DNA from 4 places in the Roseburia sp. AF25-13LB genome. Region 4 is predicted to be linked to each of the others. Evidence: predicted binding sites of a transcription regulator. Region 4 holds the regulator's gene; each other region holds the start of a gene.
What was found. Region 4 encodes Rex, which represses fermentation and respiration genes when NADH is low (regulators of the CRP and FNR family bind a similar motif). Its sites were predicted from a motif close to ATTGTTAANTANTTAACAAT; they were not measured.
Positions count from the first base shown of each region.

Region 1: DWY37_RS01125 (iron-sulfur cluster assembly scaffold protein) is a predicted target of Rex. The motif match lies at 4,428-4,447, and genes of this name have one in related genera.
Region 2: gap (type I glyceraldehyde-3-phosphate dehydrogenase) is a predicted target of Rex. The motif match lies at 2,847-2,866, and genes of this name have one in related genera.
Region 3: DWY37_RS10870 (acetyl-CoA C-acetyltransferase) is a predicted target of Rex. The motif match lies at 2,512-2,531, and genes of this name have one in related genera.

Region 1 is NZ_QUFO01000001.1:231,814-239,885, reverse strand. Features, by position in the region: gene DWY37_RS01155 (helix-turn-helix domain-containing protein) at 1-614, shown strand, start outside; gene DWY37_RS01150 (hypothetical protein) at 730-1,356, opposite strand; gene DWY37_RS01145 (hypothetical protein) at 1,375-1,719, opposite strand; gene DWY37_RS01140 (hypothetical protein) at 1,744-2,199, opposite strand; gene DWY37_RS01135 (hypothetical protein) at 2,174-2,473, opposite strand; gene DWY37_RS01130 (GGGtGRT protein) at 2,664-3,674, opposite strand; gene DWY37_RS01125 (iron-sulfur cluster assembly scaffold protein) at 3,694-4,386, opposite strand; gene DWY37_RS01120 (putative ABC exporter domain-containing protein) at 4,525-6,102, opposite strand; gene DWY37_RS01115 (ABC transporter ATP-binding protein) at 6,095-6,808, opposite strand; gene DWY37_RS01110 (UDP-N-acetylglucosamine pyrophosphorylase) at 7,039-7,710, opposite strand; gene DWY37_RS01105 (type IA DNA topoisomerase) at 7,688-8,072, opposite strand, start outside.
Region 2 is NZ_QUFO01000005.1:72,559-80,630, reverse strand. Features, by position in the region: gene tpiA (triose-phosphate isomerase) at 1-262, opposite strand, end outside; gene DWY37_RS08860 (phosphoglycerate kinase) at 329-1,540, opposite strand; gene gap (type I glyceraldehyde-3-phosphate dehydrogenase) at 1,722-2,738, opposite strand; gene DWY37_RS08850 (histidinol-phosphatase HisJ family protein) at 3,587-4,399, shown strand; gene DWY37_RS08845 (HAD family hydrolase) at 4,616-5,428, opposite strand; gene ptsP (phosphoenolpyruvate--protein phosphotransferase) at 5,428-7,041, opposite strand; gene DWY37_RS08835 (glycoside hydrolase family 1 protein) at 7,061-8,072, opposite strand, start outside.
Region 3 is NZ_QUFO01000007.1:76,317-84,388, forward strand. Features, by position in the region: gene DWY37_RS10860 (HD-GYP domain-containing protein) at 1-950, opposite strand, end outside; gene DWY37_RS10865 (cell wall hydrolase) at 1,142-2,392, shown strand; gene DWY37_RS10870 (acetyl-CoA C-acetyltransferase) at 2,569-3,753, shown strand; gene DWY37_RS10875 (3-hydroxyacyl-CoA dehydrogenase family protein) at 3,886-4,758, shown strand; gene DWY37_RS10880 (acyl-CoA dehydrogenase) at 4,786-5,940, shown strand; gene DWY37_RS10885 (electron transfer flavoprotein subunit beta/FixA family protein) at 6,022-6,804, shown strand; gene DWY37_RS10890 (electron transfer flavoprotein subunit alpha/FixB family protein) at 6,832-7,875, shown strand.
Region 4 is NZ_QUFO01000001.1:392,203-400,274, forward strand. Features, by position in the region: gene alr (alanine racemase) at 1-11, opposite strand, end outside; gene DWY37_RS01955 (NAD(P)H-hydrate dehydratase) at 33-1,520, opposite strand; gene DWY37_RS01960 (hypothetical protein) at 1,524-2,177, opposite strand; gene DWY37_RS01965 (redox-sensing transcriptional repressor Rex) at 2,190-2,840, opposite strand; gene DWY37_RS01970 (ABC-F family ATP-binding cassette domain-containing protein) at 2,918-4,906, opposite strand; gene DWY37_RS01975 (NADP-dependent isocitrate dehydrogenase) at 5,022-6,230, opposite strand; gene DWY37_RS01980 (GntR family transcriptional regulator) at 6,249-6,908, opposite strand; gene DWY37_RS01985 (isopropylmalate/homocitrate/citramalate synthase) at 6,926-8,072, opposite strand, start outside.

The DNA of each region.
Region 1 (8,072 bases), 160 kb from region 4:
ATACCTATTATTCACTCCCAACAACTGTTTACGGAAAGATGACCTCTTCCAATTCCAAATTAAAATTACTTTTTTATGCAAGTATTGCTAATACAACTTTAGTTACCAGATATGCCATCGAAGGAGGACTTAATGAGGAAACTGCTTTTTCCTTAAGTGATGTATATATACGAAAAATGGAACAATGTACCGATGTTGACGCTTTAATGAAATTAAATGAACAGATGGCTATTGAATTTACGCTTCGTGTTGCTGAAGCAAAAAAGACTCCAAAAAACTACTATTCACCAGCTATTTCTCGCGTCATTGATTATATCTATCATGGTAAAAATAAAACTTTAACCTTAAATCAACTGGCATCTTTAGTTAATTTAACACCTAAATATCTGTCTGCCCTGTTCCATAAAGAAACCGGACAGACGCTTACTGTTTTTATCCATAAAGTTCTTATTGAAAAGGCACAGAATTTACTGGCACATTCCGACTATAGTCTGGGTGAAATCAGTACTTACTTGAATTTTTCATCTCAAAGTTATTTTATTTCTATTTTTAAGAGATACACTGGTATAACTCCCGGACAATATCGTAAAATGCATCGCCAGATTAGTTGGTAAAATAGAAAATAAAATAAGAATATCGATGATTAAACGTTACTATCGCCAGAACTTTTCTCGTCTTGAAGATAAAAGAAAGCTACCAGTTTTTCCTCTGATAGCTTTCCATTCATTCTTATTCTGTTGGGAACATCGCTGCTTCCAGCTTATTCATCTCTGTATCCGAAAGACCATATTTTCCTGAATTATCTTTTTCCACGGATACTTTTACAGTAACCGTTTTTCCATAACTGTTCTTTTCAAGACTCTTCTGGACACTTTCTGTTAATACGGCTGCAAAGACTTCCGGATCATTTCCATCCAATCCCTGCTTTATTTTTTCATTGCTTACCTCTGTAGAGCTTTGTTGCAATGTCTGAAATACATTGGATGGTTCAACTTGTACACTTACTGTATAAACTCCATCCTCTTCTTTCACATCCTGTACTTTGTATTTTGCCAGTTTCTTTACTTCTGTCAGTTTTTCCGTATAATCAGCAATTCCTTTATCCGTAATGTTATCGGAATCATCAAATTGCTTTTGGATGCTCTCATTAAAATCCTCTTCGATTTCTTTCTTTGCATCTTTTTCCGAGAGTTCTAACAGATTCGCATAGTCCTTATATTCTCCATGATAGTATGCATCAAGAGAACTTTGGGCGTAAGATTTGGCATCGAAGTCTGGTTGTTTAGAGCACGCACTAATCCCAATACTTAACATTATCGTTCCCAAAATCATTAGATACTTTTGTAAGTTTTTCATCCTGTTATCCTCATACTTTTACTTTACAAAAAAATCCACAAATTTTCCGGCCTTTGATGATAGTTTAAATTTATATTCTTGTCCTTCATACTTGAAAGAAAACTTTCCACCAAATAATCCGGCTTTTCCTTGGATATTTTTCATATTTGGAATATAAATTTTTGCTAATTGTTTGCCATAAGAATTATCAATATTGGCTCGGTGAATATATAAAATATCTTCATATACACTCAGCAATACTAATCCCTTAACGCTCCCAATAAGACCACCTATTTTATTGCTAAGTGATGCATAAATGTAATTATTTTTTTCATCTAAAAACTTATCACTATATAATTGCTTTTCCATTTTTTCTAAATTCATAATTCTTTTTCCCTGTATTTAATATTAAAAACAGAAGGGTCTTTCCGGCAGTTTTTCAATTTTATATTTTTCGAATTTCATTCTATAGTTTGCTTCTAATACTTCATGAGTACTAGCTTTTTTTTCCAATTCCAACATCCAATTTTTAAAACCACCATCTCGTACAAAATATCTTTCTTCTGGCCATGATTTTAATTCATTGTAAACCGTATGCAATGCATTATCAAAAAGTTCTTTTTTTCTTGTCCAGCTACTAATGTATACATAATCCTCATATTCTACAATTGTTCCTTTATTTGGGTTTTTAAAATATCGTTCATATCCATTCTTTACGTCCTCAAAAGTCACTTCCCCTTGTAACGGAATATATGCTTTTTGGATTAATTGTTGGGCAATTTGTTCACTATAAATTTCATGCATTTGCATATCCATCGATCGTCTTTCTATTTCTAAACTAGAAGTTTTTTTTCTCATAGCCATATAATGTACTTTCCTTACATGTCAGTTTACAATCATTTTCCATCCATAAATCCCCAAAATCAGCATATGAAATATCCCTATCTACCATTACCTGTCCCACATTTTCATATTCAGATAATGCTTTTCTTCCAGCTATTCTTGCATCCCTTTTACTAGCAAATTCAGATTTTGATTTACGCTTTCTTTTTCCATCAACACTTGCCATCTCAAATGAATACTCATATACTTTTTTGCCAGACCTCAAAAAACGTTCTCTTACCATAATCTCACTCATATAATTCTCCTTCCACATAATGAATATATAAGTAATACTAATAAATCGACTCTTTGAAATCTATGACCTGCGAGGCTAAAAAATTTAACAAAGTATTTAGATACCTCCTTTAATATGAGAATATAAAAAGAGACTTCCGTCTTAATTTAAACGGAAGTCTCCAAAAATCCTATAAAATCAAGCTTTCTATTTAGAATTTACCAGCTTTTGCTGCTTCCTCAACGGAAACGGCAACTGCTACTGTAGCACCAACCATTGGGTTGTTACCCATTCCGATTAAGCCCATCATCTCAACGTGAGCTGGTACGGAAGAAGAACCTGCAAACTGTGCATCAGAGTGCATACGTCCCATAGTATCTGTCATACCATAAGAAGCAGGACCTGCAGCCATGTTATCTGGGTGAAGGGTACGTCCTGTACCACCGCCGGATGCTACAGAGAAGTATTTCTTACCCTGCTCGATACATTCTTTCTTGTATGTACCTGCTACTGGATGCTGGAAACGTGTTGGGTTGGTAGAGTTACCAGTAATGGAAACACCAACATTCTCATGATGCATGATTGCAACACCTTCCTGAACATCATCAGCACCGTAACATTTTACAGTTGCACGAAGTCCGTTAGAATATGCTTTTTCATATACAACATTAAGTTTTGCTGCTTTGTAATCATACTGTGTCTCAACAAATGTAAATCCGTTGATACGGGAAATAATCTGTGCAGCGTCTTTTCCAAGTCCGTTTAAGATAACACGAAGTGGTTTCTGACGTACTTTGTTTGCTTTCTCAGCGATTCCGATTGCACCTTCAGCAGCTGCAAAAGACTCGTGTCCAGCTAAGAAACAGAAGCACTCTGTCTCTTCCTCTAATAACATTTTTCCAAGGTTACCATGTCCAAGACCTACTTTTCTGTGGTCAGCAACAGAACCTGGAATACAGAATGCCTGAAGACCTTCACCGATTGCTGCAGCAGCATCAGCAGCTCTTTTGCATCCTTTTTTGATTGCGATTGCAGCACCTACAGTGTAAGCCCAGCAAGCGTTCTCGAAACAGATAGGCTGGATTTTCTTTACCTGATCATATACATCAAGTCCAGCATCTTTTGTAATTTTTTCAGCTTCTTCAATAGAGCTGATACCATAGCTGTTTAATACAGTGTTAATCTGGTCAATTCTTCTTTCATATCCTTCAAATAATGCCATTATCTTCGTCTCTCCTTTCTTACTCTTCTCTTGGGTCAATGATCTTAACAGCATCAGCTACACGACCATACTGGCCTTTTGCTTTTTCCCATGCAGTGTTAGGGTCATCACCTTTTTTGATAAAGTCTGTCATTTTTCCAAGAGAAACGAACTGATATCCGATAACTTCGTTGTTCTCGTCAAGAGCGATGCCTGTTACATAACCTTCAGCCATCTCTAAGTAACGAACACCTTTCTCCTTTGTTGCGTACATAGTACCAACCTGGGAACGAAGTCCTTTTCCTAAATCTTCCAGACCAGCACCTACTGCAAGTCCGTCATCAGAGAATGCACTCTGAGTACGTCCGTAAACGATCTGTAAGAATAACTCTCTCATTGCTGTATTGATTGCGTCACAAACAAGGTCAGTATTTAATGCTTCAAGAATTGTTTTTCCCTGAAGAACCTCTGCTGCCATTGCTGCTGAATGTGTCATACCTGAGCATCCGATTGTCTCAACCAGTGCTTCTTCAATCACACCATTTTTTACATTTAATGAAAGCTTGCAGGCACCCTGCTGTGGTGCACACCAGCCTACACCGTGTGTAAATCCTGAAATATCTTCAATTTTTTTGGAATGAACCCATTTTCCTTCTTCTGGAATTGGAGCTGGCTCATGTTTTGCGCCCTTGGCAACAGGACACATGTTTTCGACTTCCTTCGTGTAAATCATTATAAGACTCCTTTCGATATGAAATATATATCATGTTAAACTTTGTTATACATTTAACACACCGCCCTCATTTTCTCACATTTTTTTACATTAGTCCAGTCTTTTTTACAGGAAATGCCCCTTAATTTTCTCAATTTGTTAATCTAATGCCTCCATCCGCTCAAATGCAAAGGATGCTCCGATTGCTCCAACCAGTGTCAGCAGGAATATAACGACTATCATCATAATAAATCCTGCAGTCACGGAAATGAACGCTCCCGTTGCTACTGCCACAATGATTCCGACACATAATACCAGTCCCTGGAACAGCATCCGAAGAATCGTTCTGCCCAGTTCTCCAAACATTTTCCCTATCACGACATCTGCCAGCATATTCATATAAAGCTTATTAGCATTCAGGCACATATATAAAATGACGGTCAAAATCATGTAAGACACCGGAAGTCCCATTACGATACTGCCCGGCAGCGTAATCAGAAGTCCGTCAATCAGCGCACGGATATGTTCCATTTTGGTGGCATACCACATTTTCTTAAAATTGCTGTCCGGAATCAGATAGGTGTATGGATTTGCCAGTTCCTTCGACCACTTCGTCTTATAACCGCTGAAAATAAAGATAACATAGGCAATGACGCCCGGAATTACAAACATTTTAAAAGGCTGGCTGGAAATTTTATTATAATAAGAAACAACCGCAATTGCCACACCTATGACCAGAAACAGCACCGAATTCCAGCCAAAGATAAAGAAACGGTTTTTACGGTATTCTAATACCTGCCGGTAGAAAATTGCTTTAGCGTAAGTTCCCTTATAAGCCATCTTTACATTCCGTAAATACTTTTTCTTGCCATTTCCCACTACAACCTCGCCCTTTTTCGAGCGTTTCATCCGGTCATCATAATCTTCTGCAAATTTTGCAGCATCTTCATAGAATTCTCCGGTACACTTCATCTTTTTCGCATAAAGTACCAGAAAAACAGTACTGGTTAAAAGAAGTACGGTTGCCACCACATTGATTCCTGCAGGACCTATAATAATAAGCTGAATCAATGCAATTTCCCAGCCTATAATCGGAATCAGCTGTACCACCGGAAGCTGGATTAAGTCCACAAACACAGATAACTGCATGCCTTTCACCGAAACAAAATAGATTGCCACCAGTGCAAAAGCTGCCATTACTCCATACATAATATAGGTAAGTACGGTAAAGAACTGTTTAGGAAGTGTTTCATTTCCATAGCAGATAATCATTAACGCTCCCTCTAAAATATTTTCCAGTACACCAGCATAAAGGAAATATAAAATCATCTTATATGGTGTAACACCAAATACACCAATTCCAAGTACCAGTACAAATAGTTCAACAATAAAATTGGTTAAGAACTGCTTCATTCCGGCATGAAGAATAACTTTCTTCGGTTCTTCCGGTGCAGCAAATACAAAATGTACTTCTGACGGGCGGAACAACAGTCCTTTTCTCTTGATATAGGAAATCAGATTTGCCGGAACAATCATAACCATCAGTACGGATAAAACAGTTGCAATTCCTTCCGGGCTGTTTAATCCGAAATCGACAGACATGGAACCAAGTCCATACAATACCAATGCTGCATATAAAACAACAAATACCAGTGCAAGAAAAGTCTGTGGCCGTTTCAGGCTCCGCTTCACTTTATTCTTAATGGTCTGGAAAAAAACAAAGGAAAGACTACTCATGTTCTTCACCACCAGTCTTTGGTTCTGTCACTTCAAAGAACAGTTCTTCTATGTCTTTATCCGCAATTTCATTTTTGTTAAATGTTGCTATAATTTTCCCTTGTTCCATTACAAACATCACATCCCACAAATCTTTTACCATTTCAAGCATATGGGTACTGATAAGAATGGTACAGCCTTTCTCTTTTAACTCAAGCACAACTTCTTTCAGTTCTTTTATGGCTGCCGGGTCAAGTCCAACCATTGGCTCATCTAACATCACAACCTTTGGATGAATAGCAAGTGCACAACAGATACTGACCTTCTGCATCATTCCTTTGGACAATTCATTTCCCAGCTTCTCCTGTTTATCCAGAAGTTCAAAACGTGTCAGCAGTGCATCTATTTCTTCCTCTGTAATGTCACTGTTATATGCCCGCTTCACATATTCGATATGCTCCCGCACCGTCAGCGCTTCAAACATTGCCGGAATCTCCGGTACATAGCCAAATATTTTCTTCGCTTCCAGGCTTCTTGCCTTCATTCCATTAATACCAACACCGCCTTCATAACGAAGGAGTCCTGCAATACTCTTTATAATGGTTGATTTTCCGGCACCATTTGGTCCAAGCAGGATACCGACCTGACCATCCTGCACCATAAAGCTGACATGGTCCACTGCCACATTCTTTCCATATTTCTTAGTAAGCTCTTGTACTTCTAACATTTTCACCCTCCAAAATTCACGAGAAACACTCTTTGTATGCTTCCCGTATATACTGCGAGAAACACTCTTTTCAAAGTTCTCGTCCAACTAAAAAGCAGCCGTATGTATTACTTAATTAATACAGTAATGCATACAGCTGTTTTTGTCAACCACTCATTTCTTAATTTTCTATTGTCATTTTTCTGCAAGCAGCTACCGCAGGTAACTTCTGCGGGTAAATTTCCATCCGTTTAGTCTTCTGCTTTACTTACAATTTCATTCTTATTCTTATAAATAGAATGCGCCGGAACTACTCCACGTACCGGGGAAAGCGGATAAATATTGGTATGTGGTCCGATGACCGTTCCCGGATTCAATACGGAATTACAGCCGACCTCTACAAAATCTCCTAACATGGCACCGAATTTCTTACGTCCGGTTTCCATCTTCTCATCAGCAGATTTTACTACCACCAGTGTCTTATCGGATTTTACATTGGATGTGATGGAACCTGCTCCCATGTGTGACTTGTATCCTAAAATAGAATCTCCCACATAATTATAGTGTGGTACCTGCACGGAATTAAAAAGAATGACATTCTTTAACTCGGTAGAATTGCCTACCACCGTTCCTTTTCCGACAATTGCATTTCCACGAATGAATGCGCAGTGTCGTATTTCAGCATTTTCATCAATAATTAAAGGACCATTTAAACATGCTGTCGGTGCCACGACAGCGGATTTTGCCACCCAGATATCCTCACCCTTCTGTTCATAAACATCCGGATTCAATGTTTTTCCCAGTTCTTTGATATAATCTCCGATTCCGGCAAGTGCCTCCCACGGATAAGTAAATTGTGCAAGATAATCCTTTGCGATTGTCTCCTCTAATGTATACATATTACTGATTTTGCACTGTTCCATCTTTCTCTTCCTCTCTTTCTTCTTCCGGTTTCCGGTCAAAATCAAAACGGATTTCATCCTCTTCAAACTTCAGACAGGTATCAAATACATTTCCTGCTTTCGAAGTAAATCCGGTTATTTTTTTAGCGGTATATCCTTTTGCAAAAAGCTCTTCTAATACTTCTTCAGCCAGTTCCACCTTTGCTACATAACGGTTCACCCGGAATCCGCAGTCACATTCATAGTACCACTGGCTTTTCTTTAACAATGCCCCACACTTTGGACATTTTACTTTTGTCTCTTCCGGTTTCGGACGCTCCGGAAAGTCAAATTCAATGCGTCCATCCTCGGTAAGCTTCAATGGTGCATCAAATTTCTTGCCA
Region 2 (8,072 bases), on a different contig from region 4:
CGCCAGCATCTGTAAGCATTGCCGGAGAGATTTCTCCTGTGTATGCTCCGCTCTCTTCAAAATACATGTTCTCTGCACCGATGCAGATGTTAGAACCTTTTGCTGCTTCCATTGCTGGAATAATATCAATTGCTGGTACGCAGAATACTACATCTACGTCTTCATTTGCTACTAATGGTTTTAATTCATTTACCAGTGCAACTGCCTCGCTAGGAGTTTTATTCATTTTCCAGTTGCCGGCAATAATTTTCTTTCTTGCCATTTTAAAATGTCCTTCTTTCTTAAATATATAAGCTTTTGCCTGCATACAGGCATGTGCTTTGATTACTTATTTATCGTTTGCTGCTGCAACGCCTGGAAGCTCTTTACCCTCTAAGAACTCTAAGGATGCTCCACCACCTGTTGAGATGTGGCTCATCTTGTCACCGAATCCAAGCTGGTTAACTGCTGCTGCAGAATCTCCACCACCGATGATGGTTGTTGCATCTGTATCTGCTAAAGCTTTTGCTACAGCGATAGTACCTGCTGCAAGAGTTGGGTTCTCGAATACACCCATAGGTCCGTTCCAAACAACAGTCTTAGCAGTCTTAACAGCATCTGCGAAAAGTGTCTGTGTCTTAGGTCCGATATCACAGCCTTCTCTGTCTGCCGGCATCTTGTCTGCATCATAAGTTTCTACTTCAACTGGAGCATCGATAGGATTTGGGAAATCTTTGATCGTTACAGCATCTACCGGAAGAAGAAGTTTCTTTCCAAGTTTCTCTGCCTTTGCCATCATTTCTTTACAATAATCGATCTTAGTATCATCTACTAAAGAGATTCCGATTTCATATCCTTTTGCTTTTAAGAATGTGTAAGCCATACCACCACCGATGATTAAGGTATCACATTTCTCAAGTAAGTTGTTGATTACATTTAATTTATCAGCAACTTTTGCACCACCAAGAATTGCAACGAATGGTCTTACCGGATTCTCTACTGCATTTCCAAGGAAGTCGATTTCTTTCTGCATTAAGTATCCAACTACTGCAGTGTCAACTAACTGTGCAACACCTACGTTAGAACAATGTGCTCTGTGAGCTGTTCCGAATGCATCATTTACAAATACATCACAGATAGAAGCAAGGTCTTTAGAGAAAGCTTCTCCGTTCTTTGTCTCTTCTGGTCTGAAACGTGTATTCTCAAGCAAGATAACATCGCCATCGTTCATAGCTGCTACTGCTGCTCTTACGTTCTCACCAACAACTTCAGGGTCAACAACGAATTTAACTTCCTGTCCTAATAACTCTGTAAGTCTTGCTGCTACTGGTGCAAGAGTTTTGGTCTGTTTATCTTCTTCTGTTTTTACTTTTCCTAAATGGGAGCAAAGGATAACCTTTCCACCATCAGCGATTAATTTCTTGATTGTAGGAAGTGCTGCAACCAGACGGTTCTCGTCTGTAATCTTTCCTTCTTTTAATGGTACGTTGAAATCACATCTGCAAAGAACGCGAAGTCCTTTTACATTAATATCATCTATAGATTTTTTATTTAATGACATATTAAGTAGTCTCCTTTAAATTTTATTTCTAATAGCAAGAAAGAGCCCGGTCCCAAAAGACCGGACCCTTTTCCTGAGTCTTATCTGCACTCTGGCAGCCTGTCGCTTAAAAAAGTAGTCTACCGTGCAGTGATTGTTCGTTAAACTACGGGAAACACGCTTTGCGGGTTTCTCTCGTAAATTATGCTAACTCGCTGAAGTATTTGATTGTACGAACCATCTGAGATGTGTAGCTGTTCTCGTTATCATACCAAGAAACAACCTGTACTTCGTACAGATCATCAGATACCTGGTTAACCATGGTCTGTGTTGCATCGAACAGAGAACCGAATCTCATTCCAACGATATCAGAAGATACGATTTCGTCTTCATTGTATCCGAAGGACTCGTTAGCTGCTGCTTTCATAGCTGCATTGATATCTTCTTTTGTAACGCCAGCTTTCTTAACAACTGCTGTTAAGATTGTTGTAGATCCTGTAGGGGTTGGAACACGCTGAGCAGATCCGATTAATTTTCCGTTCAGTTCTGGGATAACAAGTCCGATAGCTTTTGCTGCACCAGTGCTGTTTGGAACGATGTTAACTGCTGCTGCACGAGATCTTCTTAAATCACCTTTTCTCTGTGGTCCATCAAGAGTCATCTGATCACCTGTGTAAGCATGGATTGTTACCATGATACCAGACTGGATTGGAGCATATTTATTTAATGCATCAGCCATAGGAGCTAAGCAGTTTGTTGTACAAGAAGCTGCTGAAATGATTGTATCAGATGCTTTTAATGTCTCATGGTTTGTGTTGTATACGATTGTAGGAAGGTCATTACCTGCTGGAGCAGAAATAACAACTTTACGAGCACCTGCATTGATGTGTGCCTGTGCTTTCTCTTTGCTTGTATAGAAACCTGAACACTCTAATACAACGTCAACTTTTAATTCACCCCATGGGCAGTTGTTTGCATCTGGGAATGCATAGATTTTGATTTCTTTTCCACATACGATGATAGAATCATCTGTGCAGGATACTTCATCAGCATGCTCATATTTACCCTGAGAAGAATCATATTTTAACAAGTGTGCTAACATTTTAGGGCTTGTTAAATCGTTGATTGCTACTACTTCGTATCCTTCAGCACCAAACATCTGTCTGAATGCCAGACGACCAATACGGCCGAATCCATTAATTGCTACTCTTACTGCCATTATTAATTCCTCCTAGAAATTTAATATAAAATATCTTTATTTGGGATTGTACCCAATCTGGTATTATTCTAACCAATTTTTGTCGAAAGTTCAAGTAGTTCCCATCACTTTGTTAATTTTTTCACTATTTTTATTTCTTCTTTCTCATTTTCAAACAAATGTTACAATAGCTTTTCCATTTTTCATACTGTCTTTTGACAGATTGTCAAATTTCTATTATAGTATTCTGTGTATTATATACAAAGATTTTACTATACTTGTGAAAATGTAACATTTTTCTTAGTAGAAATGTGTAAACACCGGGTAAGGTTTGTGCAATATGTAGGCGAAAGGAATGGGAAAGCTTCTTCCCGAAAACACTGGAACAGTTATGATGTGAGAATCCGCAGCACTTTACGGGCAGTATTTTTCTTGAAATTAGGCTGTCTTTCCGGCTGCTTTGACCGGATACTGCTTTTGTCTGCCAGCAGCGGATACCACACTTTGTCTGAAGGGACTCTAAGAATTCCTGCAAAGATATTTGATTTGCGGCAACCGGCACAAATTCATATCCATATTCAGATTGTGCCTCGCTGGTACATCCATGTACCAGCGTTGCCGGGTTGCAAAGGGAATTCTAAGAGTCCCTAACAGACGCTGTTCACGGTATCCGCACGCTGGCAGACAAAATGCAGTATACTGTCAAACATTGGAAAGACTGCTTATTATAAAAGAAAGAAAAATACTGCAGGTTGAAGTGCCGGCTTCTTACATAAAAGCGTTCCGGTGCTTTTGGGAAGAAGCTTTCTCATCCAGTTCCCCACCTGCACAACCTTACCCGCCATACACCCCACAGAAAGGAGTACACTATGCTTTGGGACACACATATGCACACTGCTTTTTCTACCGACAGTGAGGCCTCACCGGAATCCATGATTGAAGCATCTATTGAACTGGGACTTGGCGGAATCTGCATTACCGACCATATGGATTATGATTATCCAAAAGAACATCCGGAGGATGAACCGGAATTTATCTTAGACACTCCGGTCTACTTCCCAACTATCCAGAAGCTGGGACAGCAATACAAAGATAAAATAAAAGTGCTGACCGGCATTGAGCTTGGATTGCAGCCTCATCTTGCAGCGAAACATCAGGAACTGATAAGCCGGTATGACTTTGATTTTGTCATCGGCTCTTCCCATGTAATCCACGGCAAAGACCCTTACTACTCCCGCTTTTTTGAAGGAAAAACCGAACAGCAGGCTTATCTGGAATATTTTGAATCTATCCTGGAAAATCTTGCGGTATTTGATAATTTTGATGTATATGGACATATCGATTATGTGGTACGCTACGGTCCAAACCGGAACCTTAAATATTCTTATCAGAAATATGCCGATGTCATTGATGCGATTTTAGAAAAGCTCATTGATATGGGAAAAGGAATTGAAATCAATACCGGTGGTTTCAAATATGGTCTGGGACATCCGAATCCAACAGAAGATATTATAAAACGTTATCACGAACTAGGCGGTGAAATCATTACCATCGGTGCCGATGCCCACAAACCGGAGCATGTTGCATTTGATTTTGCAAAAGTACCGGATATTTTAAAGGCCGCAGGCTTTCAGTATTTTACTGTATTCGAAAAGAGAAAACCGGCTTTTCTTCCGTTGTAAACTATGGGAATCACGCTTTACGAATTTCTCTTCTTATTGCGGTGTTCACCAAATCTGTATGCAGGCACGCGATTTTTCCTGTGTATGCAAAAGTAACGGCGCGGTTCGTCAACTGCGGAAACAACATAAATACAGTAAAGGGCACTTATCATGTCTCCTAAGTTGACGAACCACGCCGCCTTTTCTATCATAAGAAAATTGTTTTTACTTCAAATCCTACCCCAGCAGATGCAGCCGTTCGAATGCATGATACAGTCCGTCTTCATCAATCTTATCTGTAACCATATCCGCATACTGTTTTACTACCGGAATCGCATTTCCCATTGCCACTCCTGTTCCTGCAAATTGCAGCATTTCCACATCATTTGGTCCATCACCAAAAGCAATGGTATCTTCCCTGCCTATCTTTAACTCATCCATAAGCCGCTGCATTCCGGTTGCCTTGTTGACTCCCATCTTCGTCATTTCACCGGACATCTGACGATCCTTGCCAAAGCTTGCTCCGGTTATCTTGATATAATTTCCGACTTCCTTCTGCATCACATCCACCGGAATATCGGCATCAAAATACATTCCACTTTCAAGAGCCGGCATCTGTTCCGGATGTTCAACAAGCGTCAATCCGTTTAGAGCACCGTCAATATCAAGTCCAAGCCGCATACAGCGTTCTCTCATTTTCTTTGCATTCTCTTCATCCACATAACGTCCGTTGATTCCCTGCAGCATAAAGCATGCACCGTGCTCCTTCAGCACCTCTACCATATCCTGCACCTTATCATTTGCCAGAACGCTATGGTAAATCACCTTATCATTTGCAGACACATAAGCACCTGCCGAAGCCACAATGGCATCAAATCCAAACTCTAAAAGCCATGGATACACATTCGTTACAGTTCTTCCGGTACATAACGAAATCAGATGTCCCCGCTTTCTGGCCATGCTTAATGCTTCCCTGGCAGATTCCGGCATGTGCATGGTGAAATCCACCAGGGTTCCGTCTACATCCAAAAAAATCAGTTTACGGCTCATTATTCTGCGTCCCGAATCGCTTTTCGAACCGGAAGAACACAGCCAGGAGAAACAGATAATTCATCTACCCCCATCTCTAAGAAACGCTGGGTCAGAGTTGTATCTGCCCCAAGTTCTCCACATATTCCTGCCCAGATGCCTGCCTTGTGTGCATTTTCCACGGTCATCTGAATCAGCCGGAGCACTGCTTCATGATGCGGATTATAGAAGCTGTCAAGCTTTGCATTCTGACGGTCAATTGCCAGTGTATACTGGGTCAGGTCGTTGGTTCCGATACTGAAGAAATCAACCTCTTTTGCCAGTTCATCACTCATTACTGCTGCTGCAGGAGTTTCAATCATGATACCCTGCTCCACATTTCCAAAAGGAATCCCTTCCTTTGTAAGTTCTTCTTTCACTTCTTCTGAAATTGCTTTAATCTTACGCACTTCATCTACCGAAATAATCATCGGATACATAATTGCAATATTTCCGTAATTGCTTGCGCGGAATAAAGCACGGAGCTGGGTCTTAAAAATTTCCGGCCGGGTCAGGCAGATCCGGATGGCACGATATCCCATTGCCGGATTGTCTTCTTTGTCGAGGTTAAAGTAGTCCACCTGCTTATCGGCTCCGATATCCAGGGTACGGATAATAACCTTCTTTCCTGCCATGGTCTCTGCGACCTGCTTATAAGCTGCAAACTGTTCTTCTTCTGTTGGAAAGGTATCTTTTTCAAGATAAAGAAATTCACTACGGAAAAGTCCGATTCCACCGGCATCATTTTTAAGTACTGCCGCTAAGTCAGAGACATTTCCGATGTTGGCATACAGATTGATTTTCTGACCACTCTTTGTCACATTTTCTTTTCCCTTTAAAGTCAGCAGTAATTCCTTCTGTTTTGCATCCTCTTCTGCTTTTTTCTTATATTCTGCCAAAGTTGCTTCATCCGGTTCAATGATAAGAGTTCCGGTATAGCCATCCACAATTGCCTGTTTTCCGTTCCACTCTTCCTTGATTTCCACACCAATCAGTGCCGGGATGCCCATAGTTCTTGCTAAAATTGCAGTATGGGAATTCGTAGAGCCAAGCTGTGTTACAAATGCCAGCAGCTTACTTTTATCCATCTGTACGGTTTCACTCGGAGCTAAATCCTTTGCTACGATAATAACCGGCTCATCCCCAAGGTCGCTTCCCATATCATTTCCACATAATACATTGATGACACGCTCAGAAATATCCTTCATATCAATGGAACGGGCTTTGAAATACTCGTCATCCATATTTGCAAATACTTCTGCAAAGTTATCTCCGGTAACACCTACCGCATACTCTGCATTTACGCTCTGACTCTCAATAAGATTGTGAACGGAATCATTATAATCTCCATCCTCTAACATCATGGCATGCACATCAAAAATCTGTGCATTTACTTCACCCACTTCTTTTAATGCTTTCTTGTAAAGCTTGTGGAGCTGTTCAATTGCAGTCTGCTTTGCTGCTTCATAGCGGGCAATCTCTGCTGCCGGGTCTTCTATTCTCTTTCTTACCACCTGATTTTCAGCTTTTAAAAGGAGTTTTACCTTTCCGATTGCAATACCGCTGAATACCTTTTTTCCATTAAACTTTTCCATAGTCCATACCTTCTTTCTTTTATAAGTTTTCTCCATTTGAAGCAATTACTTCTTTATACCAGTCGAAGGATTTTTTCTTTCTTCTTGCAAGAGTTCCGGTTCCATCATCATATTTTTCTACATAGATGAAGCCATATCTCTTTGCCATTTCTCCGGTGGATGCACTTACTAAATCAATGCATCCCCATGGTGTATATCCCATCAGGTCAACGCCATCTTTTACCGCTTCTTTCATCTCTTTGATATGATCCCGCAGATAGTCGATACGGTAATCATCCTGAATGCTTCCATCTTCTTCTAATTTGTCATAAGCGCCAAGGCCATTTTCTACTACCATAACCGGAATCTGATAACGGTCATAAATTTCATTTAAGGAATAATGTAAGCCCTGTGGGTCAATCTGCCAGCCCCAGTCACTTGCCTTAAGATATGGATTCTTAAGACCGGCAATCAGGTTTCCATCCGTCTGCTCGCCATTTGGATCTTTTGATACACAACTGCTCATATAATAGCTGAGGGTATAGAAATCCACACAGCCTTCCCGCAGAATTTCTTCATCGCCCGGTTCCATTTTAACATGAATATTATTTTCTTCAAAATACCGCTCCATATACGCCGGATATTCTCCTCTTACCTGCACATCGGAACAGAACCAGTTCATAATCCGCATTTCCTTCTGTGTTGCTAACACATCCTCCGGATTGCAGGTAAATGGATACTTGGTCATAAAGACATTCATATCACCGATAAGATATTCCGGATATTTTTCATGTGCTAATTTTACTGCTTTTGCGCTGGCAACAAACTGATGATGTAATGCCTGGAAACGAACCTTCGGGTCATCCGGAATCTCAGTAATTTTTCCCTCATAGCCTTTTACGGTTCCAAGGGAAAGCAGGTTGCCAAGCGGTGTGGTTCCACCATTGATTTCATTGAAGGTCAGCCAGTATTTTACTTTGCCCTGATATCTTTCGAAAATTGCCTTGCAGTAATTCAAAAAATAATCAATACATTCTCTGGCTTCCCAGCCA
Region 3 (8,072 bases), on a different contig from region 4:
TAATCCTCCGGGTTATCTTCAAGAATCATCGCCTTTTCGCCGTTGGATAAATCTACACAGGCACCTCTCGGAAGAATGTGGATGCAAAGAGAAAGTGCACGGACAATCTTTGTATCATATTTTTCCGGAAACTCCTGCAAATATTTCATGGCAACGATTTCGGAAATCGGCTCATTGGTTAGGCTCATGGCGGTCATCCGGTCAAAGGCATCTGCAACCTGTAAAAGCTTTGTGCCGCTGCTGCGGAAAATCTTGGATGGGTCAGCAGCCTCTTCCGGAGCGGAGAGTGTAATAAACTGGGTAATGATTCTTAAAGCATCCGGTGATAACTTTATACTGTGAGTCTGCGGATTCAGATAATCTAAGCTCTTGATACGGCAGGCAAGAATTTTCTTTTCGTCTTCTTCTGTTAAAGGATCCGTTTTTTCAGCAAGCTCGGTCGGAACTAAAAGCCAGCCAAAATCATAGAGCAGAGCAGCCGTTACACAGGTCTGCTGAAAATCATCCGGCATATTTAACTGGTGAGTCAGCATGGCGACCAGAATAGCAACGCTGATGGAATGCTTGTATACATAATCTGCAGAGCTTCTTAAATTCTGCGCAAAGTTCAGCTTGTGGTCAAGACGGCCATACTGGGACAGAATCGAAGAGACCAGCGTTGGAAGCTTGTCCGGCTGTCTGCCTTTACGAATCATATCCATGCAGTCGCGAAGCTGGAACATGGAAATGGTCTGGAACTGTTCGAAAGCAATATCCTCGTCGGATAATGGCGGAACCGGTTCGGCAGGCTCCAGAATATAAATACCAATCAGCTCGAAATTCCGGATACTTTCGATACCCTGCCGGGTCAGTCTGGTGTCGCGGTCATAAAGCATGACGCCCAATTTATTATAGATAGGTTTAGCAAGACGCATGCCGGGTTTTAAGTCATCTGTCCGTATAAATAGCATAGCGGTTACCTCCTTACAAAATATGTTTTTTCCGTTAAAATTCCTAGTTCAAATATAGCACAAGCAGAGAGGAAAAACAATCTTGGGATTGAAAAAGAAGTGTAGTTTTTCGTTGCATTTTCATAAGAAAGCCGTCTATAATAAAGGAAGAAAACAAGAGGCGTGATAAATCCATAAAAGAGGATAAAGATATGAAGAAAAACAGTAAACAACGTATGTTTTCCGCATTGCTGATACTGTTTCTGCTGATACAGATGACGGTGCAGGCAGACACCGGCACCAAGGAAAGAGTGGATCTGGCATCTAAGGACACCGGAAGCAGCGTGGAAGAACTGGAACGTCAGAGAGAGGAACAGCAGTCGCAGCTTGATTCCTTGAAAGAATATCAGATAAATCTTTCCGATGAACTGACGGAATTAAATAATGGATTGCAGGAAATCAGCAACGAACTGGCGGATACCCAGGATGAAATTGCGGCGAAAAATGTGGAGATTGAAGCAGCAGAAAGCCGGATTGCAGAGCTGACAACACGTTCTGAGAGCCAGTACGAAGCCATGAAGAAAAGAGTACAATATATGTACGAAAATGGTAATCAGTCTTACCTGGAGCTGCTGCTTGGATCAAGCTCCTTTTCGGATTTTTTAAACCGGATGGAATATGCCAAATCTATTTATGATTATGACAGGCAGGAGCTTTCTGATTATCAGGATACACTGGCTGAATTAAAACAGCAGAAGGAAGATTTAGAGACGGCAAAAGAAGAACTGCTTGCGGCAGAACAGACGAAGCAGGAGCAGAAGAGCAAGGCAGACAGTCTGGTGGCAGCCCAGCAGGAAAAAATAAGCGCAGCAAAGTCGGATGTTGCAGATGCAGAGACGGAAATAGCAGACACAGATGCGGAAATCGCAAGACAGAAAGCCTATGAGGAAGAATTAGAGGCACAGAAGGCGAAAGAAGATGCTGCCCGTCAGGAGGAGATTAAGCGTCAGGAAGAGGAACTTATTAACAGTCAGCAGCCAGATGCTTCAGATAATAATGTAAATCCGGATGGGACATCCACCGGGGATAATACCACAGGAAGCGATGCTTCCGGTGGGGGGACAGTGAATGCCAGTGATGTTGCCATGCTGGCAGCACTGATCCAGTGCGAAGCAGGCGGCGAAAGCTATGAAGGGAAGCTTGCCGTTGGAAGCGTGGTCATGAACCGTGTGGACAGCAGTTATTTCCCGGATACCGTGGTAGGTGTCATCTATCAGAGCGGGCAGTTCTCACCGGTAGCCAGCGGTCGTTTCGCAGTAGTGCTTTCATCCGGGGCAGATGCGTCCTGTGTGCAGGCTGCCACAGAAGTGTTAGCAGGCACAAGAACCTTAAACTGCTTATATTTCCGCAGAAACAACGGACTGATTAATGGAACTGTAATCGGAAACCATGTATTTTATTAAGGAAAGCTGAAAATCCGGCTCAATAAAGCAAGTTTCACTTGCAAAAATCCCCTTTCTATGATAACATCAGATTGTCGGGAAAGAGCCGGAAAGGCTTTCTTTTATTTTTTTTACAAAAGATTGTTAAAAAAATAACAATAGTAAAAGGCAAATTTAATTCAGAAGGAGACGAGAAAATGGCACAGAAAGTAGTTTTAGCAGGCGCATGTCGTACCGCAATCGGTAAAATGGGAGGAGCTTTAAGCAATACTCCAGCCGCAGATTTAGGCGCAATCGTAATCAAAGAAGCATTAAACAGAGCTGGTGTTAAACCAGAACAGGTTGATGAAGTAATGATGGGATGTGTAATCCAGGCAGCACAGGGACAGAACGTTGCACGTCAGGCTTCTATCAAAGCAGGTTTACCAATCGAGGTTCCTGCATTTACATTAAACGTAGTTTGTGGTTCTGGTTTGAAATGTGTAAACGAAGCTGCAAACATGATTATGGCTGGTCAGGCAGACATCGTTGTTGCAGGTGGTATGGAGAACATGTCTATGGCACCTTACGCTATGACAAAAGCTCGTTTTGGATATCGTATGAACAATGCAACAATTATCGATACCATGGTAAATGATGCATTAACAGACGCATTTAATCATTATCATATGATGATTACAGCAGAGAACGTATGTGACAAATACGGAATTACCCGTGAAGAGTTAGACGAGTTCTCAGCAAACAGCCAGCAGAAATGTGAAAAAGCAATTGCTGAAGGCAGATTCAAAGACGAAATCGTTCCTGTACCTGTTAAGGTTAAGAAAGAAACTGTTATGTTTGACACAGATGAGGGACCACGTCCAGGCACAACTGCTGAGTCATTAAGCAAATTAAGATGCTGCTCTGGTAAAGAGGGTGGACTTGTTACTGCAGGTAACGCTTCCGGTATCAACGATGGTGCAGCAGCAATCGTTGTTATGAGCGAAGAAAAAGCAAAAGAGCTTGGTGTTAAACCAATGGCTACATGGGTTGCAGGAGCACTTGGCGGAGTTGAGCCGGAAATCATGGGTGTTGGACCTGTTGCTTCTACAAAGAAAGTTCTTGCAAGAACCGGAATGTCTATCGATGACTTCGACTTAATCGAGGCAAACGAAGCATTCGCTGCTCAGTCAATCGCAGTTGCAAGAGATCTTGGATTCGATATGTCTAAGGTTAACGTAAATGGTGGTGCAATCGCACTTGGACATCCTGTTGGAGCATCTGGATGCCGTATCTTAGTTACATTGCTTCATGAGATGCAGAAGAGAGACGCTAAGAAGGGTCTTGCTACTCTGTGTATCGGTGGTGGAATGGGCTGCTCAACAATTGTTGAGAGAGACTAATTCACTCTTTCTGAATAAGTAAATATACCCGGGAAGTGTAAAACGCTTCTCGGGTCTTGCGTTGCAAGTTATAACCCAGAAGACTTTCGTTTTCGGGTAAATATAATACATATGTTTTTAAGGAGGACTAACATGAAAGTTGGCGTTATTGGTGCAGGTACCATGGGACAGGGCATTGCAAAAGCATTTGCTCAGGTAGAAGGATATGAAGTAGCTCTTTGTGACATCAAGCAGGAATGGGCTGATGGCGGAAAAGAGAAAATCGCAAAAGGATATGCAAGACTGGTAGAAAAAGGAAAAATGACACAGGAAACTGTTGACGGAATCCTTGCTAAAATCACACCAGGTTTAAAAGAGAATCTTTGCGCAGACTGCGATTTAATCGTAGAAGCAGCATTTGAAGATATGGGCGTTAAGAAGACAACATTCCAGGAGCTTGATAAGATTGCTAAACCAGAATGTATCTTTGCTTCTAATACATCCAGTCTTTCTATTACAGAAATCGGAAATGGTCTTACCCGTCCAATGGTAGGTATGCATTTCTTCAACCCGGCAGACAGAATGAAATTAATCGAAGTTATCGCTGGTGTAAATACTCCTGCTGAAACAGTAGAAGCTATTAAGAAAATCTCTGTAGAAATCGGAAAAACTCCGGTACAGGTAAATGAAGCTGCAGGTTTCGTAGTAAACCGTATCTTAATCCCAATGATTAACGAAGCTGCATTTATCAAAATGGAAGGTGTATCTGATATCGCAGGTATCGACGCAGCTATGAAGCTTGGCGCAAATCATCCAATGGGACCTCTTGAGTTAGGTGACTTCATTGGTCTTGACATCTGCCTTGCAATCATGGATGTACTTTACAACGAGACAGGCGACAGCAAATATCGTGCATGTCCATTAATCCGTAAAATGGTTCGTGGTGGTAACCTCGGCGCTAAGAGCGGAAAAGGATTCTATGTATACAACGCTGACCGTACAAAGACCCCGGTTGACGCTCAGTAAAATAAAATTTATGGAGGATTTCAGAACATGGATTTCAGTTTAGATAAGAAACATGAAATGGCGAGAACTCTGTTCAGAGATTTCGCAGAAAACGAAGTAAAACCTCTGGCTCAGGAAGTTGATGAGACAGAAGTATTCCCACAGGGAACAGTTGATAAAATGGCAAAATTTGGTTTCATGGGAATTCCGGTACCAAAGGAGTACGGCGGACAGGGATGTGACCCATTAACCTATGTTATGTGTGTAGAAGAGTTATCTAAAGTTTGTGGTACAACAGGTGTTATCGTATCTGCACATACTTCTCTTTGTATCGACCCAATTATGACTTACGGTACAGAAGAGCAGAAACAGAAATATGTAAAACCACTTGCAACAGGTGAGAAGCTTGGCGCATTCGCATTAACAGAGCCTGGTGCTGGTACAGATGCCCAGGGAGCACAGACCAAGGCTGTATTAGATGGTGATGAGTGGGTATTAAACGGATCTAAATGCTTTATTACAAACGGTAAAGTTGCAGACGTTTATATCGTAATCGCAATCACAAGTGTTACCGAAGATAAGAGAGGAAGAAAGAAGAAGAACTTCTCTGCATTCATCGTGGACAAGGGAGCTCCTGGATTCTCCTTCGGAACAAAAGAAAAGAAAATGGGTATCCGTGGATCATCTACATACGAGTTAATCTTCGAAGACTGCAGAATTCCAAAGGAAAATCTGTTAGGACCAGAAGGAAAAGGATTCCCAATCGCTATGCATACTCTGGATGGCGGACGTATCGGTATCGCAGCTCAGGCACTTGGTATTGCAGAAGGTGCATTAGACAGAGCAGTTGCATACACCAAAGAAAGAAAACAGTTTGGTCGTTCTATCGCTCAGCAGCAGAATACCCAGTTCAAGCTTGCTGATATGGCAACCAGAATTGAAGCAGCTCAGATGCTGGTTTACAAAGCTGCTATGGCTAAAGCAACACAGAAGGTATATTCTGTAGAAGCAGCAAAAGCAAAATTATTCGCAGCAGAAACCGCAATGGCAGTTACTACAGAAGTAGTTCAGTTATTCGGTGGATACGGATACATCAGAGAATACGATGTAGAGCGTATGATGCGTGATGCTAAGATTACAGAGATCTACGAAGGAACAAGCGAAGTTCAGAGAATGGTTATTTCTGGCGCATTATTAAAATAGTTTCTGACAGATCGGCGCAAAAGGATTTTAAACGAAAAATCATGGCGCACACAAATTAAAAATATAAGGAGTGAATATACCGTGAAAATAGTTGTATGTGTAAAACAGGTACCAGATACAAAAGGCGGAGTAAAATTTAATCCGGATGGTACTTTGGATAGAGCTGCAATGCTCACTATCATGAACCCAGATGACAAAGCAGGTCTGGAAGCAGCATTAAGATTAAAAGATCAGTACGGTGCAGAAGTTACTGTACTTACCATGGGACTTCCAAAGGCTGATGAAGTTCTTCGTGAAGCAATGGCAATGGGCGCTGACAAGGGAATCCTTGTAACAGACCGTGTATTAGGTGGTGCAGATACCTGGGCTACTTCTACTACAATCGCTGGTGCATTAAGAAACCTTGACTATGATTTAATTATCACAGGTCGTCAGGCTATCGATGGAGATACCGCACAGGTTGGTCCTCAGATCGCAGAGCATCTTGGACTTCCGGTTATTTCCTATGCACAGGATATCAAAGTAGAAGGTGACAGCGTAATCGTTGAGCGTCAGTTTGAAGATGGATATCATGTATTAAAAGCAAAAATGCCTTGCTTAGTGACAGCATTATCTGAATTAAACGAGCCGCGTTACATGACTCCAGGCGGAATCTTCGATGCATTTGACAAAGAAGTAACTGTATGGGGCAGAGCTGACCTTAAAGACGTAGATGATTCTAACCTTGGTCTGAAAGGTTCACCGACCAAAATCGCAAAAGCATCTGACAAAGTTCGTAAAGGTGCAGGCGAGAAGGTTGCTCTCGATACCGACGAAGCAGTATCTTACTTAATTGGCAAATTCAAAGAGAAACATATCATCTAATAAAAATAAGGAAAAGTGGTGAATAAAATGGGTTTAGAAGAGTATAAAGGAGTATTTGTCTTTGCACAGCAGGTAGACAACACATTAAATGGTGTTGCTTTTGAGTTACTTGGAAAGGGCAAAGAACTTGCAAAAGATTTAAATACAGAAGTAACTGCAGTATTAATTGGTTCTGATGTGAAAGGTCTTGCAGATCAGCTTGCTGAGTACGGCGCTGATAAAGTTATCGTAGTAGATGATCCGGAACTGAAGAACTACAGAACAGAGCCATATGCACATGCATTAGCATCTGTAATCAACGAATTCAAACCAGAAGTTATGTTAGTTGGTGCAACAGCAATCGGTCGTGACCTTGGTCCTACTGTATCTGCAAGAGTTGCAACAGGTCTGACAGCTGACTGTACTGTTCTTGAGATTGGTGATTTTCCAATCAATCCGGTTGGAAACCAGGAGCAGAAACACAATCAGTTACTGATGACCCGTCCTGCATTCGGTGGAAATACCATCGCAACAATTGCTTGTCCGGATAACCGTCCTCAGATGGCTACTGTACGTCCGGGCGTTATGCAGAAAATTGCTCCAATCAAAGGTGCAAAAGCAGAAGTTATCGAGTTCAATCCAGGATTTACACCAAACAACAGATATGTTGAAATCATGGATATCGTAAAAGAAGTTAAGAATACAGCAAACATCATGGACGCTAAGATCTTAGTATCCGGAGGTCGTGGAGTTGGTTCTAAAGAAAACTTCAAACTGTTAGAGGACTTAGCAGAAGTTCTTGGTGGAACAGTAAGCTGCTCCCGTGCAGTTGTAGAGAATGGATGGCTTCCAGTTGACTTACAGGTAGGTCAGACAGGAAAGACAGTTCGTCCTCAGATTTACTTTGCAATCGGTATTTCCGGAGCAATCCAGCACGTAGCTGGTATGGAAGATTCTGATCTCATCATCGCAATCAACAAAGACGAAGATGCTCCAATCTTCGACGTTGCAGATTACGGTTTAGTAGGAGACTTAAACAAGATCGTTCCAGCTCTTACAAAAGCTTTAAAAGAGGAAATGGCTGCAAAATAATCCGTTTACGGATGTAATATTTCATCTTGGATGAGTCTCATTTGAGATGTGTGATAAAAGGGTGTCATGCAAACCGGAAGATTTGTGTGATGCCCTTTTTATGTGCTTAGAGGGAAATTTGCAAAGTATGTTGCCTGTAGTTAAACCGCAGGTATTTTTTTGGGTACATACATTGTATACAGTGGAAAAAAGTGGTA
Region 4 (8,072 bases):
TATCTTTTCATTTCATTCACCTCAAATTATTATTATGACAACACATCGGATAATCCGTTTATAATTTCGCCTGCAGTCAGTCCATGCTTTGAAACTGTTTTGCTCCGTTCATCTGCTGCCGCCGCATGTACATATACCCCAAGCGGTGCCGCCTGCTCTGCAGATAGGCCCTGCGCCATCAGACTTCCAATAATTCCGCTCAGTACATCACCACTTCCCGCAGTAGCCATTCCGTTGTTACCGTTCCGGTTAATAAATGTTTTCCCATAAGGAATTGCCGTTACCGTTCTGCTGTCTTTCAAAACACAGATTACATTATATTCCCTTGCGAAATCTTCCGCAACCTGCTCAATATTTTCTTTGATATAGGAAACGGCAAGCTGTTTTAACCGGGACATTTCCCCTAGATGTGGCGTTAATACCAGTTCTGTATGCGGGCGAAGAAGCTGTTCGGTCTGCTCTGCTATGATATTTAATGCATCGGCATCTACTACCATTGGTACTGCCGCATTCTTAAGTACCGTCTTTACAATACTGTGTGCCACATCACTTTTGCCAATTCCAGGTCCTAAAATAATAACATCTGCCCAGGACAGACATTCTATCAGCTGCTGTGTATCAGCCTTTTTTGCAGAATAGGTAGTAAGAACTGCCTCCGGCACTGCTGTCTGTAAGATAATACGGTTTTCTTCCGGTGTATATATTCTCACCAGACCACAGCCACTGCGATAAGCTGCCTTTGCTGCAAGAACCGCCGCACCTGCCATATTCACGCTTCCGGCAACCAGAAGGACTTTTCCAAAGGTTCCCTTGTTCGAATCAGCAGCACGATTATTTAAAAAATTTAAATCTTCCTTTGTGATTGCATAAGCTGCAGGTCTTTTATCTAACCAGCTTTCTTCTCCGATTCCGATATCCTTAACCGTAATATTTCCGCAGTATTCTGCACCAGGAAATAATACCATTCCGGTCTTGCAGTAAGCAAAGGTTACGGTATCATCTGCTTTGAATGCACCACCTAATACAGTTCCATTATCTGCCGAGACACCGGATGGTATATCCACCGCCAGCCGGTGGGCACTGCTCTGGTTTAGCCGTTCCATCAAGTGCACCAGTTCATCATCTAATTTTCGTGATAATCCTATGCCAAATAACGCATCAATAATCAGGCTGTAGGAATTTGCATCCTCCATTTCATCAATAAATGGTACACCATATGATGTCAAGATTTCATACTGTTCTTTTGCCTGCTTTGAAAAATGTGTTTTATTTCCATAGAGATATACTTCAACCGGAATGTGGGATAAGTATAACAATCTTGCAATTGCCATACCATCGCCGCCGTTATTTCCGGTTCCACACACTACCAGCACGCGATTACATGAAATTTCTTTTTCCTGTATTACTTCTATCGCAGAAAGTGCTGCCCGCTCCATTAGAACCATGGATGGCACTTTAAAATGTTCGATTGTATTGGTATCACATGTTTTCATTTCCCGGGAATTTACAAGATATTCCATAAATTAATTCCTTTCGTCCGCATTTTCCACCGCTTTTTTTCCCTGCAGACGGTCTTCATCTTCCTGCCGCAGATCAAATATATTTAAAATATCCACACCAAAAATATCATGCATATAAGAATAAATCTGCCGGTTGTTGATTTCACGGTTCTGTTTTTTGATGATATTTTTCTTAAGTTCTACCCTTACCTTATCAATCCAGTCCGTAATTTCATCTGCTTCTTTGCTGTTCTGTCTTAGTCTCTCATAGCAGTAACGCATGCTTTCTAACATAAGTTCCTGATTTGCACTGTTTATATTTCGTGGAAGTTCAATTAATTCATCCTCAATTTCTTCCATTTTGACATTGACTTCATCAATCAGTCTCTTGTCTTCATCTAATTTTCTGGAAGAAATATCCCCCTCATTTTCCTCATGAGTTCCTTCCATGTTGACAACAATGCTTTTCATCAACCGATTCTTTGTCTTTTTCAGTTCTTTCAAATCATTATTAAGCTTTCCCTGCTGTTCTAACAACTGATTTACCTTTTCTTCCAGCTGCTTGATTTCACTGGTTTTTCCGCTTAACGCAAAAAGTCTGTGCCATTTCTGATCCAATACAAGTATTGGTACTTTTCTGCTTTCTAATGCTTCCAGAAATTCCTTGTCATCTTTCATGCAAAAACACCTCTATTCCAGCGTTTCCTTTTCCCTTTTGTTCTTTGTCATATTATAGGATAACTGCATCAGGCTGTCTGATAAATGTACATTTTCCACTACAACATTTTCATCCAACACTTCCAGATCCACATGGGCAAAATTCCAGATTGCATGTACACCAAGGCTTACCAGCTGGTTGGCCACAGCATCTGCCTTTTCTTTCGGCATAGTCAGTGTAGCAATATCTACCTTATGTGTCTTTACAAATTCTTCCAGTTTATCAATCATTTCGATTTTATTGCCACGAATGGATTTTCCGCATAACTCCGGATTCACGTCAAACAATCCTACTATGACGAAGCCGAGTTTTTCAAACTTCACATAATTGGCAAGTGCCTGTCCTAAGTTACCAGCTCCAATAATAATAATATTATGCTGTTCATTTAATCCCATAATCTTTCCGATTTCTTCATACAGAAATTGTACATTGTAACCATATCCCTGCTGTCCAAAACCACCAAAATTATTTAAATCCTGTCTGATCTGCGATGCGGTCACTTTCATTCTTGCACTCAGTTCATTCGATGAAATACGTTCTACCCCTTCATCTAAAAGTTCCCCCAGATATCGGTAATATCTTGGCATTCTACGAATTACTGCCTGTGATATTTCTTTGCTCATTCTGCCAGTTCCTCCTGCTCTCAATACCCTACAATAATTATAGTTTCTTGCCGAAAGGATGTCAATGTGTTACAACTTTAACAATCTTTCTGTAAACTTAATTCTTCCCATTTTGCATAGAGTTCTTCCAGCGCTGCCTCTTCCTGCATCTGCTCCTCATGGATTTTGTTTAATTCATAGGAATTTGATGCTACCTCCGGCTTTGACAGTTCATCATTTAATGCTTCTATCTTTGCCTCTCTCTTAGCAATTTCATCTTCTGTACGCTTTAATTCGTTTTCCAGCTTACGTTTTGCTGCCTGCTGTTTCTTCATTTCTTCCCAGCTTAACTTCTGTTTTCCTCCGCCGGATATCTGCTCTGTTCCATTATTTTCTCCAGTTCCATCGGAAACAATGACATTTCCTTTTGCCACTGAATTGTCTGCACGATCCTGTGTAGCTGTGCCAAACGCCGCTAACTCCTGAACTTCCTTTTTCTCCAGATAATAATCATAATTTCCAATATAATTTAGAATTGTTTCATTCTTTAAATCAAGAATTCTGCTGGCAGTTTTATTAATAAAATAACGGTCATGGGATACATAAAGCACCGTTCCGGTATAGGAATTGATGGCTGACTCTAAAATTTCCTTTGACATAATATCAAGGTGGTTGGTCGGCTCGTCTAAAATTAAGAAGTTCGCATTGGATAACATCAGTTTTGCCAGTGAAACACGACCTCTTTCTCCACCACTGATATCACGAATCCGCTTAAACACATCATCATCCGTAAATAAAAATGCTGCTAACACATTTCGAATCTTCGTTGCCTTCAGATTCGGATAAGCATCTGCAATTTCATCAAATAACGTCTTATCCGGGTCTAAGTTCTGATGCTCCTGATCGTAATATCCGATTTCCACATTGCTTCCAAGCTTTATCTCCCCGGCATCTGCGTCTACAATTCCATTGATTATCTTTAAAATGGTGGTTTTCCCGGTACCGTTATTTCCGATTAAAGCAACTTTTTCCCCTCGCTTAATCTGAAAATCAATGTTTGAAAACAGTTTATGCTCGTAAGATTTTGAAAGACCTTTCACCGAAAGTACATCATTTCCACTGGTAATTTCCGGCTCCAATGTAATATGCATATCTGTTTTTTCATCGATTGGCTTCTCAATACGTTCTATTTTATCCAATGCCTTCTCACGGCTTTCCGCACGCTTAATGGACTTTTCCCGGTTAAAGGATTTTAACTTGGATATTACTTCTTCCTGGTGCTTGATTTCCCGCTGCTGGTTATAATACTGTCGCAAAAGACTTTCCCGCTGTATTTCCTTCTGCCTCGCATATGCGGTATAATTTCCCGGAAATACCGTTGCCGTATGGCGGGATATTTCCACTACCTTCGTAACAATCCGGTCTAAGAAATAACGGTCATGGGCTACGATAATTACGGCTCCTTTATAATTCAAAAGATAGTTTTCAAGCCATGCAATCGATGCCATATCAAGGTGGTTGGTCGGCTCGTCGAGCATGATAATGTCAGGCTTGGTTACCAGAAGTCTGCCTAATGCCACTCTGGTCTTCTGTCCTCCGGATAACTCTGACATTTTCTTTCCGAAATCATTTTCCGAAAAACCAAGTCCCTTTAACACACCGTTTATCTCACTGCGAAAAGTCAGTCCGCCCTCTAACTCAAAGGCATGGCTGAAACGGTTATACTGCTCCATATATTTCTCTAATTCATCTGCGCTTACATGCTGCATGTCTTCTTCCATTTTACGAAGCTTTTCTTCTTTTTCAATTAATGCATCGCAGGCATGAAGCACTTCATTATAAATGGTCTCGTTGCTGTCTTTATCCTGATACTGGGCAAGATAACCGATGGTTTTTCCTTTTGCAACGGTTACCTCGCCACTGTCCGGTGCCAGCTCTCCCACTATAATTTTCAATAACGTAGATTTGCCGGCACCATTGATGCCGACAATTGCTGTTTTCTCATTATCTTCTACATGAAAAGAAACATTCTGTATTATGGTGTCTGTCCCAAAGGATTTACTGATATTCTGACAGGCTAAAATCATGGAAGTCTCCTCACTTTTTCTCTTCGCCCCATAAGTAAAGCATTCTTTACAAGGGGCTTTTTATAGCTGAAAATTCCGGGACGGCACACTATTCTGCCCTCCCGGAGTATAAAATTTATAACATTTTCTCTAATGTAGCACGGATTGCCTTGATAAAGTCTTCACTGTTTAATACAGTCGGATTTTCAATTGTAGTAATCAGTGCAAGGTCTTTGGTCATCTTTCCGGATTCAATCGTATCTACACAGGCTTTTTCCAGTTTGTCGGCAAATGTGCTTAACTCCTGGTTGCCATCTAATTCACCTCTCTTACGAAGTGCTCCGGTCCATGCAAAAATAGTTGCTACGGAGTTGGTGGATGTTTCTTCTCCCTTGAGGTGTTTATAATAGTGACGCTGAACTGTTCCGTGTGCAGCTTCATATTCATAATATCCTGCCGGTGATACCAGTACGGAAGTCATCATGGCAAGGGAACCAAATGCAGATGATACCATATCACTCATAACATCTCCATCATAGTTCTTACATGCCCAGATAAAGCCGCCCTCTGCTTTCATCACACGGGCTACCGCATCATCGATTAAGGTATAGAAGTAGGTAATTCCTGCTTCTTCGAATTTTTCTTTATATTCCGCATCAAAGATTTCCTGGAAAATATCTTTGAAAGTATGGTCATATTTTTTGGAAATGGTATCCTTGGTTGCAAACCATAAATCCTGTCTGGTAGAAAGTGCATAGCTAAAGCAGCTTCTTGCAAAGCTTTCGATAGAATCATTTAAGTTATGCTGTCCCTGGACAACACCTGCTCCGGTAAAGTTATGAATCAGCTCTCTTGTTTCCGTTCCGTCCTCTGCTGTATAAACCAGTTCACATTTTCCCGGTCCCGGAATCTTCATTTCAGAAGCCTTGTATACATCACCGTAAGCATGTCTTGCAATGGTAATCGGTTTCTTCCAGTTCTTAACACATGGCTCAATTCCCTTTACAACGATTGGTGCACGGAATACCGTTCCATCTAACATTGCACGGATAGTTCCATTCGGACTCTTCCACATTTCCTTTAAGTTGTACTCCGTCATACGTGCTGCATTTGGTGTAATGGTAGCACATTTTACTGCAACACCGTATTTCTTTGTTGCATTTGCAGAATCTACAGTTACCTGGTCATCCGTTTCATTACGATGTTCAAGACCCAGGTCATAATATTCTGTGTTCAAATCAATAAATGGTAATAACAGTTCATCCTTAATCATTTTCCAAAGGATTCTTGTCATTTCGTCTCCGTCCATTTCAACCAAAGGGGTAGTCATTTTAATTTTGTCCATCTTTCTATCCTCCATTTACTATTTCAGCAGATTGTCCCAGCCATAATTATCCATATTTTCAATAGTATTTAACATATGACTTGTCGCAAGCAGTTCTGCTTCTTTTGCATTGTGCTGCTTCAATGCTTCTACAATCTTTTTATGTTCATCATTTGATTTTACCACACGATCCGGCATTGACAAAGTGATTTTTCGAACTCTTTCCACATAATGATGAAATGCAGACAATTCATGCTTTAACATTTTGCTTCCGGAAGCTTCATAAAGCACCTCATGAAACTTATTATCCAGCTCCAATATCTGTGCATAATTTTCCTTCTTAGCATGAAATTCCACCAGAAAAATGTTTTCTTCCAGTTCCGCTATCTGCTCCTTGGTAATTCTGTCTGCCGCCCACTTTGTGCAAAGTCCCTCCAGCCGTGCACGGATTTCATAGATATCTTTTACGTCTTCTTTCGTAATTCCCTCTACGAATGCTCCGCGGTTTGGAATGATTCTGACGAGTCCTTCCAGTTCAAGCTGCCTTAAGGCTTCTCTTACCGGAGTACGGCTGACACCCAGTTCATCACCCAGGGTTTTTTCTTTTAATTCTTCATCGCACTTGTATTTTCCGGATAAGATATTTTCACGAATCGTATGAAATACTCTTCCGCTTAAAGAATATCCTTCTTCGCCCACGATAAAGCCTCCTTAATTTATAATACAATTCCGAGTTTTTTACAACAGTCAGTTATCTGTACTACAAGTTCGTTATCTGTAATTACAGTTACACGTCCCTCATCATACTGCTCGTCTACCCACTGTTTGATGGTCTTTACCAGTTCCGAATTCTTATCTACTTTACGGTCATCACTGAGACGGTAATAGGTATTAATCCAGTGTGCAATTCCAGCAAGTCCTGATGTATTGGAAACAGATACCAGTGCCGGACGATTTAAGAATTTTTCGGTATCAAAAATGTTATAAATTTCTTCATTTTTCAAAAGTCCGTCTGCATGGATACCTGCTCTTGTAACGTTAAAATTACTTCCGACAAATGGTGTACGGCTTGGAACCTTATAATTCAATTCCTTCTCATAATATTCTGCCAGTTCTGTGATAACTCTGGTATCCATTCCATCCAGGGTACCCTTTAACTGCGCATATTCAAATACCATTGCTTCCAGAGGTGTGTTACCGGTTCTCTCACCAATACCAAATAAGGAACAGTTTACGCCGGATGCACCGTAAAGCCATGCTGTGGTCGAGTTATTGACTGCTTTATAGAAATCGTTGTGTCCATGCCATTCAATCAATTCAGAAGGAACTCCTGCATGTGTGGTAAGTCCGTAAATGATACCCGGTACACTTCGCGGAATTACTGCTCCCGGGAAGTTTACACCATATCCCATGGTATCGCAGGCACGAATCTTAATCGGAATATTGTATTCTTTCATTAACTTCATCAGCTCTAAGCAGAACGGAATTACAAATCCGTAAATATCAGAACGTGTAATATCCTCCAAATGACATCTTGGACTGATTCCAGTCTCTAAGCATTCACGAATCACACTTAAGTAAAGATTCATAACTTCGCTTCTGGTCATTTTCATTTTATAGAAAATATGATAATCGGAGCAGCTTACCAAAATACCGGTTTCACGCAGTCCCAAATCTTTTACCAGCTGGAAATCCTGTTTGCTGGCACGAATCCAGCTGGTGACTTCCGGGAATTTATAACCACGCTCTAAGCATTTATATACGGCATCACGATCCTTCTTGCTATATAGGAAGAACTCGCTCTGACGAATTTTACCCTTTGGTCCGCCTAATTTATGTAAGTAATCATAGATGGTTACAATC